Regions from separate parts of the Sulfitobacter sp. R86518 genome, predicted to be linked through region 1. Evidence: riboswitches for the same ligand, from Rfam matches in the RefSeq annotation. Region 1 holds a riboswitch; each other region holds the start of a gene.
The links. A riboswitch is a leader RNA that binds a small molecule or an ion and turns the genes downstream of it on or off. The one in region 1 is predicted to bind cobalamin.
Positions count from the first base shown of each region.

Region 2: another riboswitch for cobalamin. It lies ahead of bluB (5,6-dimethylbenzimidazole synthase); the one in region 1 lies ahead of SJY36_RS13740 (energy-coupling factor ABC transporter permease).
Region 3: another riboswitch for cobalamin. It lies ahead of SJY36_RS05890 (ABC transporter substrate-binding protein); the one in region 1 lies ahead of SJY36_RS13740 (energy-coupling factor ABC transporter permease).

Region 1 is NZ_JAXHCA010000005.1:2,571,666-2,574,937, reverse strand. It holds gene cobF (precorrin-6A synthase (deacetylating)) at 1-713, opposite strand, end outside; gene SJY36_RS13740 (energy-coupling factor ABC transporter permease) at 775-1,458, opposite strand; cobalamin riboswitch at 1,530-1,746, opposite strand; gene cobA (uroporphyrinogen-III C-methyltransferase) at 1,773-2,489, opposite strand; gene SJY36_RS13730 (cobyrinate a,c-diamide synthase) at 2,486-3,272, opposite strand, start outside.
Region 2 is NZ_JAXHCA010000005.1:539,707-542,978, forward strand. It holds gene SJY36_RS03460 (BCCT family transporter) at 1-16, opposite strand, end outside; gene SJY36_RS03465 (hypothetical protein) at 383-1,144, shown strand; cobalamin riboswitch at 1,181-1,359, shown strand; partial or broken gene bluB (5,6-dimethylbenzimidazole synthase) at 1,409-2,090, shown strand; gene SJY36_RS03475 (hypothetical protein) at 2,329-3,272, shown strand, end outside.
Region 3 is NZ_JAXHCA010000005.1:1,030,847-1,034,118, reverse strand. It holds gene SJY36_RS05900 (SDR family oxidoreductase) at 1-552, shown strand, start outside; tRNA gene SJY36_RS05895 (tRNA-Glu) at 736-810, shown strand; cobalamin riboswitch at 933-1,132, shown strand; gene SJY36_RS05890 (ABC transporter substrate-binding protein) at 1,276-2,292, shown strand; gene SJY36_RS05885 (FecCD family ABC transporter permease) at 2,313-3,272, shown strand, end outside.

The DNA.
Region 1 (3,272 bases):
GCGGCGCGGGCCTCTGCCCGTGTTGCGATGATGCGGTCGCAGACCTGATCCAGCGGGCCCGCGATGCGACGCTCGTTCGGCATGCCGGCATAGGCGGTCCACCAGATGTGTATGTCGCTGTGCTGCCGCAACACCTCGAAGGCGCAGGTGCCGTCCAGCATGACGGCAATCGTATCCACACCCTGCGGCCAACCATGATCGCGCAGCTGCCGACCGGTGGTGATCGTGACGGGATTACCGATGGTGTTCAGCGGGATCGCATGGCCCGCCGTCAGTACCTGAAGCGAGGTAATTCCCGGCACGACATCGACGGTGAGTGTGACGACCTTTTGCAACCGCTCCGCAATGCGCAGGGTGCTGTCATACAGCGACGGATCCCCCCAGACGAGGAAACCGACACGGCCGCCTTGGGGCAGGGTGCGCTGCATCTCGGCCAGCCAGACCTGTGTAATGGCATCATGCCAATCGTGGACGCCCGCGTGATAATCAGGGTTGGCGGCGTCGCGTTTGGGCAGGGTGAATTCGTGAATATAAGGCCCGTCCGACCGCAGCACCTGGGCGCAAATCTCGTGCCGCAGGCCAGCCAGATCATCCTTGCCCGCGCCCTTGGACGGGATCAGGATCACATCGCAGGCATTCAGCGCGTCGATGGCTTGTAATGTCAGGTGTTTGGGATTGCCGGACCCGATGCCGATCAGTGAAAGCGTAAACATCTTGAGGCTCCGGCAGGGGGTGACGCGGCCCGCAGAGTAGGGGGCCGCGTCGGGTCTTGGATTATTCAGCGGCGGTCTGCGTCAGACGTTTGGTGAACAGCGCGCTGCCCGCGAAATCGCGCAGGGTTTTCGCGGCGGCGAGCACGGCCAGATCCACAAGCGGCTCGATCAGGATGACCATCATATAGGCCCCGCCAAAGCTGGCCACAGCGGCGATGTTGCTGGCGGCAAAGCCCTGACCGTAGATGGCCCAGAACGCCACCCAGCCCACAACGCCCGCCTGAAACGCGGTCGACAGCTTGAGCGCTTGAACATAGGTCAGATCAACATAGGCGGTGTTGGGCGCAATGATGCGTTTGGCCAGCGCCGAGACCATGAACAAGGGCACCAGCAGCGTGGTGACGTTCATCGTGTATTGCGGCAGGTCGATGGGGGCAAAGAACACGCCCTGCGCCAGCAGACCAAGCGCCAGACCCGCAGCCGCAGGGGCCACGCCGAACAGCAGGAACAGGGTCGACCCGAGGATCAGGTGCACTTCGCTCACGCCCACGGGGAAATGCGGGAAGACCTGAAAAAAGACAAAGGTCAGCGCGGTGGCCACCACGGCTCCGCCCGCAAAAGGTACGACGCCTTTCTCACGGACAGAGTTTATTGCGGTTTTCGCGGTATAGGCCGCAGCACCGGCGGCGGTGCCATAGGACAGGACCAGCTTGGCGCCGGTCACGACTTCGGGTTCGATATGCATATTCAGGTCTCCTTACCGTCTTCCCCGACGGCATAATGTGAAAGCCGCCCCGGGGGGCAGCCAGTTGGAACAGGGATCATCCCCATGACGGCAGGTCTCCTGACTTTGTGCGTCCATGCGTGCCGCGCCTTCCCAGGCGGTGTGGCCCAGTGGCAATGCGGGTTGCTCTTCACTTACAGGTGCGGGGGCAGTTCCGGATTTGGCACCTTTGCTTTGGCACCGCACCGTATTCCCTTTTCACCCCGATTGCCCGAAGGCGCACGGGGAACCGTCCGGAATAGGTGGTCATTTTCGGGCCGGTTTTGTCAAGTCATCTATTCGGTCAAAGGCCCGTAAAGGATCAGCGCAGGCGCTGACGTTGCGGGATCCAGCGGCAGATGGGCAAGGCTTTCCACGGTGTGGCGGCTCAGCTTTTGATCGGGGGTCGATACCGCCTCTGCTAGCAGGGCAGGGGTGGAGGGCGGCAAGCCCGCCTCGATCAGCCGCGCGGCGAAACCCGCAAAGGTGCGGCGGCCCATGTAGACGACCGTTGTCGCCGTAGGGTCGGCCAGCGCCGCCATGTTCAGATCTTCGGGCAAGGCCCCCGATTCGCCGTGGCCGGTGATGAATTGCACCCGCCGCGCGGTCAGCCGCCGGGTCAGTGGGATCATCGCCGCCGCCGCCGCCGAAGACGCCGCCGTGACGCCCGGGATGATCTCGAAGGCGACGCCTGCCGCTTTCAGTGCGGTCAGCTCTTCTTCAAGCCGGCCAAACACGCCCGCGTCCCCACTTTTCAGCCGCACCACCCGCGCGCCGGTCAATGCGTGTTCGACCAGCAAACGGCTCACGTGATCCTGCTTCGGAGACAGCCGTCCGGCGCGTTTGCCCACCCCGATCAGATCCGCCTCGGGCGAGACATGTTCAAGGATCGGACCCGCCGACAGATCGTCGAACAGCACGACTTCGGCCTCTTGCAACCGCTTTACCGCCTTCACGGTCAGCAGCTCGGGATCACCCGGACCGGAGGAGACGAAAGAGACAAAGCCGCTCATGACGCCCCCGCGATCAGGTGAAAGAAGGTGCCCGTCGCATGGCCGCGGCGCGAGCCTGTCTCGGGCACTTCGGCCCCATTGGCATCGACCACCCGCGCCAGCGGTGTATCGGGCTGCGACAGGATCGTAGAATAGTGGAATTCATGTCCCCGCAACCGCGCGCCCGCGTCATAGCCGGGGCCGGGTTCGTTCAGCGTGGCAAGCCGGTAGCCCAGATGCATCTTGCGCTTCTCATAGCTGGTTTCCAGCCCCAGCAGCCCCGCCATCTGGTGCCGCACGCCTTCCTTGTCGACCAACCCGGCCCCCATCGCCATATAGCCCCCGCATTCCCCATGCACCGGGCGCGTCGTGGCGAATTGTTGCAGGCTGTCGCGGAACTGCGCGGCAGCGGCAAGGCGTCCGGCATGCAGCTCGGGATAGCCGCCGGGCAGCCAGCAGATGTCGGCGCTGTCGTCCGGTGCCTCATCCGCCAGCGGCGAGAAGGGCAACACCTGCGCACCCGCGGCGATCCAGTGGTCCAGCAAATGCGGATAGATGAACGAAAACGCGGCGTCCTTGGCCAAAGCGATCCGTTGACCGGGGGGCGGGGGCAAGACATCTGGCCCGTCGGGGATACTGCGCCCTTGGGCGGCAGCGACGATCAGATCAAGATCGATATGCTGCGCGATGAAATCTCCCGCCGCATCCAGCAGCTTCATCAGCTCGGGCTGTTCCTCGGCCTGCACCAGACCCAAGTGGCGTTCCGGCAGCGTGACCGATCCCTGTCGGGGCAGCGCGCCCAGA
Region 2 (3,272 bases), 2.0 Mb from region 1:
ACGTTTCATCTGTCATTAGATGCTCTCCATTTTATGTATTTGCGACTAATCATAGCGCAACTCCGACAAAACGACCACCGCTGCGCGGGAATTAAGTAAATGAATATCATGGCTTAGCCCCCGGATGCGGGCTTGACGCCCCGTTTGCGGGTCGCGGGCTATGCGTTTTTTCCGTGTTTTACCGCGAATCCCCTCTTTGGATTCGGGTGAAACACCGGGGCGGATCCGCGTGCCGCAATGCCCAAGCCCGTCTGAACGGAGGGGGCAACCGCACCGCGGGATAGCGCCCTATCCCAAAAGATATGCCGTCCTATCCGTCCATGGCCCCGACCCACCTGCTTGCGCAAATGAAAGCGCGGGCGTCTGCGGTCACCATGGTCCCATGACAAATTTTTTCATCATGGGGGATGATATGAAAGTTACTTGCACACTACCGATTATCGCAACCGCGGCACTTCTGGCCGCTACCACTGTCAGCGCCGAAGGGTTCAGCCTGTCCGGTGCGCGCTCTGCCATGCAAAGCGACATCTCGTTCAACGTCATGCAGTCCGCAGGGCAGGGCCAGATCAAGCTGCGCCATAAGATCCAGCCCAAAGCGCAGGTCCGGTCCAAAACCGTGAGCAGCCGCAGCCGGTCTTTCCAAGAGCTCAGCGGGGTCAGCACTGCCGCGGACCTCAAAAGCCTCATCGCTTGGGCCGAGGCGGGTCCAAAGGGCTATGACGCCGTGCAATACGGGGCCAAACGGCTGCCGCCACAGCGTCCGACGCAAATGACCATCGGCGAGATCTACCGCTGGATAGACCGCACGCCGGGCCAACCGCATGCCATCGGTCGATACCAGTTCATTCCATCCACGCTGCGCAGTCTGGTGCGACAGGCGGGGCTAAGCAAGAATGACCGCTTTACCTCGGCGGTCCAGGACGGGCTGGCGGATATCCTTTTGGTCGATGCGGGGTTTAACGCGTTCAAGAAGGGCAAGATCAGCCGCCACCGCTTTATGGAAAACCTCGCACGTATCTGGGCCGGTTTCCCGACCTCTAACGGGCGATCCTATTATCACGGCTATGCAGGCAACAAGGCCGTCATCTCGTGGAACGAGTTCGACGCCGTAATGAAGAAGATTTTCGCAACCAAACGCGGCTGATCCCCGCGTTAGGGCTTGTTCCGGGCGGACAGCCGTGGCCCAATGGCCGGGTCTGGTGTCCGCCTCGCGGAAGAATCGGGAAGCTGGTGAAACTCCGGCACGTGCCCAACGCTGTAATGGGGATGGTTTGCGCATAGGCCACTGGACTATTCCGGGAAGGCGCGCGGACCAGACGACCCTAAGTCAGAAGACCGGCCAGACAGTACAGCTTGCCCCGCATGGACAGCGGGATTGGCGCATAAACGTATTGTTGGGGACTGAACAATGCCGATACCCTCTGCGCTGGCACCCGCCGCGCCTTTTTCAGATGCTGAACGCGACGCCGTCTACAAGGCAATCTTTACCCGCCGCGATGTACGCGATCAGTTTTTACCCGATCCAGTGGCCGAGGAAGTGTTGCACCGCATACTGACCGCCGCGCATCACGCACCGTCCGTCGGGTTGTCACAGCCGTGGAATTTCATCGTCATCCGGGATCAGGCCGCACGCGATCAGGTCTGGCAAGCCTTCAACCGCGCCAACGAGGAAGCCGCCCAGATGTTCGAGGGCGACCGCCAGACAAGCTACAGGTCGCTGAAGCTCGAAGGCATCCGCAAGGCACCGGTCAATATCTGCGTGACCTGTGACCGCAGCCGTGGCGGCAAGGTCGTGCTGGGGCGCACCCATAATCAAAACATGGATCTTTATAGCACCGTCTGCGCGATCCAGAACCTTCTGGCTTGCCGCCCGCGCCGAGGGCATCGGGATGGGCTGGGTCAGCGTGTTCCGCGATGCCGATCTGCGTGACCTGCTGAAGATACCCGACCGGATAGAGATCGTCGGCTACCTCTGTCTGGGCCACGTGGACGAGCTTTACCAGACGCCCGAACTTGAGGTGAAAGGCTGGAGCAAACGGCTCCCCGTGGACGAGATGATCTTTGACGGTACGTGGCAGGGCGACCCGTAGTCACTGCCCGTCCCGCTCACGTTGTCATCTCCCGCAATGCGGGTAATTTGCGCGGTCAGCGGAACTATGCCGGTTCCCTGACGTTGCCTTTGTGAAGCCAGTGCATCCCGCGTCTGGCACGCAAAGAGGAAATATTCAAAATGGGCGGTATCATTTATCTCGTTGGTCTTGTGGTCGTGGTTATGGCGGTGCTGTCGCTGGTCGGCTTGGCGTAATCAAACGCCGGGGAGGCATTTACATGAACACGACACTTACTGAAAAAACTGCCGATGGATCCTATGTCGACTGGCCCGCAATTTTCGCGGGCACTGTTGTCGCTGTGGCGATCGGCCTCTTGCTGACCACCTTCGGCGCGGCACTTGGCCTGTCGTCGATTACGCTGGACGGTACCGACAATTCATCGACGCTTGAACTGGTGTTGACCGCGCTGTGGATGGTGATCACGCTGGTCGCCTCCTATTTGGCCGGTGGTTATATCGCGGGCCGCATGCGCCGCCGCGTCGAAAGCGCTACGGATGATGAAGTCACTGCACGTGACGGGATCAACGGTCTGGTTGTTTGGGGCCTCGGCTCTGTGATCACCGCCGTGATGCTATCCAGCGCGCTGAGCTTTGCAGCCAATACCGCGGGCAATGTTGCTACGGGTGCAGGCAAAGCGGCTGGTACGGTCGTCGAAGCTGCGGGCTCTGCCGTGGGAGGTGCTGCCTTCGGACTGGCTGATGCGGCGGGTGCTGCAATCCCGGATGAGGCCAAGAATGATCCGACAGATTACCTGTCGAACCAGCTTTTGCGCCCCAATCAGGTCGACCCCCTGACAGCCGACCCCGAGCAATTGGCAGAGCAGACCGCCAGCATTGTCGCCAATATCTACCGCACGGGTGAGGTGAGCGAGGAAGACCGGACCTATCTTGCCGGCGCTGTTGCTGCACGCACCGATCTGACCCAGGCCCAGGCGAAAGAGCGTGTGGATCAGATCGTGACCCAGGCGCAGGAAGCACGTCAGGAAGTCGAAGACGCTGTAGCCGCTGCCAAGGCCGAGGCTGAACAAGCTGCAGCAGAGGCGAAAGAAGCAGCGGTTGAAGCTGCGCAAACCGCGCGTAACGCCGGTATCCTGACCGCCTTTGTGCTGGCCGCCGCGTCGCTGATTGCCGGTGTGGCATCTGTCGCAGGGTCGGTCCACGG
Region 3 (3,272 bases), 1.5 Mb from region 1:
TACGGACACTTCCTGCTGTGTGGGATGCTGTTTGATCGCATTCAGGAAAGCGCGGGCCGGATCGTTGTGGTGTCCAGCCTCGGGTACAACATGGGGATCAAGACGATCCAGTTCGACGACATGAACTGGGACAAGAACTATAGCGCCAACGCGGTCTACAGCCAAAGCAAGCTGGCGCAGATGATGTTTGCCTATGAGCTTCAGGACCGGCTAAAAGCCACCGACAGTCGCGTTGAGGTGTATGTCTGCCACCCCGGCGCGTCGGCGACCTCGCTGATCAGCACAAGCGGCGGGCTTTTCACACGGGTCACCTGGTGGATGATGAGCAAGACGCCAATGGTGCAATCCGCCGAAAAAGGCGCGTATCCCGAGGTCATGTGCGCGACCGAAGACGGGCTGGCGCAGCGCGCGCTTTATGGCCCGACCGGATGGCTGCAAACCGGAGGGCCCGTTGGCAAAGGCACACTGAATCCCCATGCCTACGACAAACCCGTGATGGAGAAACTCTGGACCGTCTCCGAAAAAGCGACAGGTTTTCACTGGGAAATCTAAGGGAAACGCGCGCCTTCATCCCGCGCGCGGCGCGCGTTTCACGCGACGATCCCCCTCGCCATACGCCCCTTGGAATACGGCATCAAAATCTGTGATTTTTTTGCCGTGTTTCCCCGCTTTCTCATGCGGCTTGCACTTGCGCCCGCCGATGGCTTTGCCTAAAGAAGCGCTCACAAGTTAAGTGGCCCGTTCGTCTATCGGTTAGGACGTCAGGTTTTCAACCTGAAAAGAGGGGTTCGACTCCCCTACGGGCTGCCACTTGGTTTTCCATCCGTTTGTTATTTGCCTCTCGCCCATTCTGCGGACCCGTGGCCTGCGTTATTTGCCTTTGTCCCGCGATGACGACCGCAAAAACGCAACTTGACGGGTGGGCGGACAACTGTCATCGAAACCGGGTCGGTTTCCTTCGGGAAATAATAGGGAATTCGCCATCCGCGCTTTGGTGTGGATGAACCGGAACTGCCCCCGCAACTGTAGACGGTGAGCTACCTCCATCATGCCACTGGGCCTAAAGGTCCGGGAAGGCGGGGACAGCCGCGATCCGTCAGTCAGGAGACCTGCCGACACTGAACCTGAAACACCGGGCGGGGTTGCTCGGGAGAGGATGATGATGGGACCGGATCTTACCTTACGCGCAGACCAAAATGCGCCCGCGTGCCGTTTGGCTGGCCCCTTCTCTTTCTATTCAAAGACCCCGGCATCGGACCAACCGGAGCCCTTGATATGAAAACATTTTTTTCCAGCCTGACCCTGATTGCGAGCCTTGCAGGCAGCACCGCGCTTGGCGCAGATACAGACTATCCGCTGACCATCGACAACTGCGGCCACACGCTCAGCTTTGACGCGCCCCCCCAGACCACCGTGACCATCGGGCAATCCACGACAGAGATCCTGTATCTGCTGGGCCAGCAGGACCGGATCGCGGGAACCTCTGTCTGGTTCAGCCCCGTTTTGCCAGAGTTCAAAGAGACAAACGATGCGATTGAACGGTTGGCGGACAACGACCCCAGCTTTGAAAGCGTGTTGGGCAAACGCCCCGATCTGGTCACCGTGATGTATGAATGGCACGTCGGCCCCGAAGGTATGGTCGGCACCCGCGACAGCTTTCACGAGGTGGGCGTGCCGACCTATGTGATGCCCACCGATTGCGCGGCCAAGGATAACTCTGTCGGTGCGGACGGCACGCGATCCGAACTGTTCACGACCCAGCAGTTGTATACCAGCATCGAAGAGCTCGCCCTCATCTACAACGCGCAAGACGCCGGTGCCGCGCTGCTGGCAGACCTGCAATCGCGCGAGGCAAAGGCGGTCGAGAAAGCCAAATCGCTGAACCTGCCGCAAGGCACCTCGGCGCTGTTCTGGTTCTCGTCGTCCGAGATGGCGGCGGACCCTTATGTCGCAGGTCAACAGGGTGTGCCCGCCTATATGATGGACAAGCTTGGCGTTGAAAACGTCGTGACCTCGGCCGAGGAATGGCCGCTGGTCGGATGGGAGACTCTGGCGAAATCCGACCCGACGTTCATCGTGCTTGCCAAAATGGACCGCCGCCGCTTCCCTGCGGATGACATCGAGAAAAAGCGCGCCTTCCTGATGAACGACCCCGTCGCCCGCGAGATGACCGCGGTGAAAGAGGGCCGCATCATTACCATGGACGCCCACGCGATGGACCCGACCGTGCGTGCGATCTATGCGCTGGAAACGATGGCTGACGCGCTGTCCGGTTTCGATCTAGCCGAATGACCGCAATCGACCGCTCTGTGATGCGCAGGCCGCAGTGGCACTGGTGGGTGATCATCCCGCCGGTGCTGCTGGCCGCATTGCTGTTTGGTGCGGCCATCGGCGAGGTCTCTATCCCGCCGCTGGTGGTGCTGAAGGTGCTGGCCAACAAGGCGCTGAACGCGGGCTATGCGGTGGACAAGATCGACGAGGGCATCGTGTGGAACTACCGCATGGCGCGGGCCGTGGTGGCAATGTGCTGCGGCGCCGGTCTGGCGCTGTCGGGCGTTGTGCTGCAAGCACTGCTGCGCAATGCGCTGGCGGATCCCTATCTGCTGGGCATCTCTGCGGGGGCGTCCACGGGTGCTGTGGCGGTGACCATCCTCGGGCTGGGGGGGGGTGCCATCTCGCTGTCTATCGGTGCGTTCAGCGGGGCGCTGGTGGCCTTTGCCTTTGTCGCCTTGCTGGCGCAGGCGGCGGGGGGCGGTGTGGGCCTGCGGGCCGCGGGCGTGATCGTGCTGGCCGGTATCGCGGGCAGCCAGATGTTCAACGCCCTGACCGCGCTGATGATCACGAAATCAGCCAATGCCGAACAGGCCCGTGCCATCATGTTCTGGCTTTTGGGGAATATGTCGGGCGTGCGCTGGCCCGATATACTAAGCGCCCTGCCCGCGGCGATGATCGGGCTGCTGGCCTGCCTGTGGCACGCCCGCGCGCTGGATGCCTTTACCTTCGGCAGCGACAGCGCCGCGTCCTTGGGCATTCCGGTGCGCCGCGTGCAGCTGCTGCTGATCGGCACGGCGGCGTTGGTCACGGCGGTGATGGTCTCGGTGGTGGGAGCGATCGGCTTTGTCGGGCTGGTGATCCCCCATGCCATGCGTATCGTCGTGGGGCATCGTCATGCGATCCTTGTGCCTGCTTCCGCACTGGCGGGGGCGGTGTTTCTGGTCTTTGCCGATGTGGTTTCGCGAGTGATCGTACCGGGCCAAGTGCTGCCCATCGGG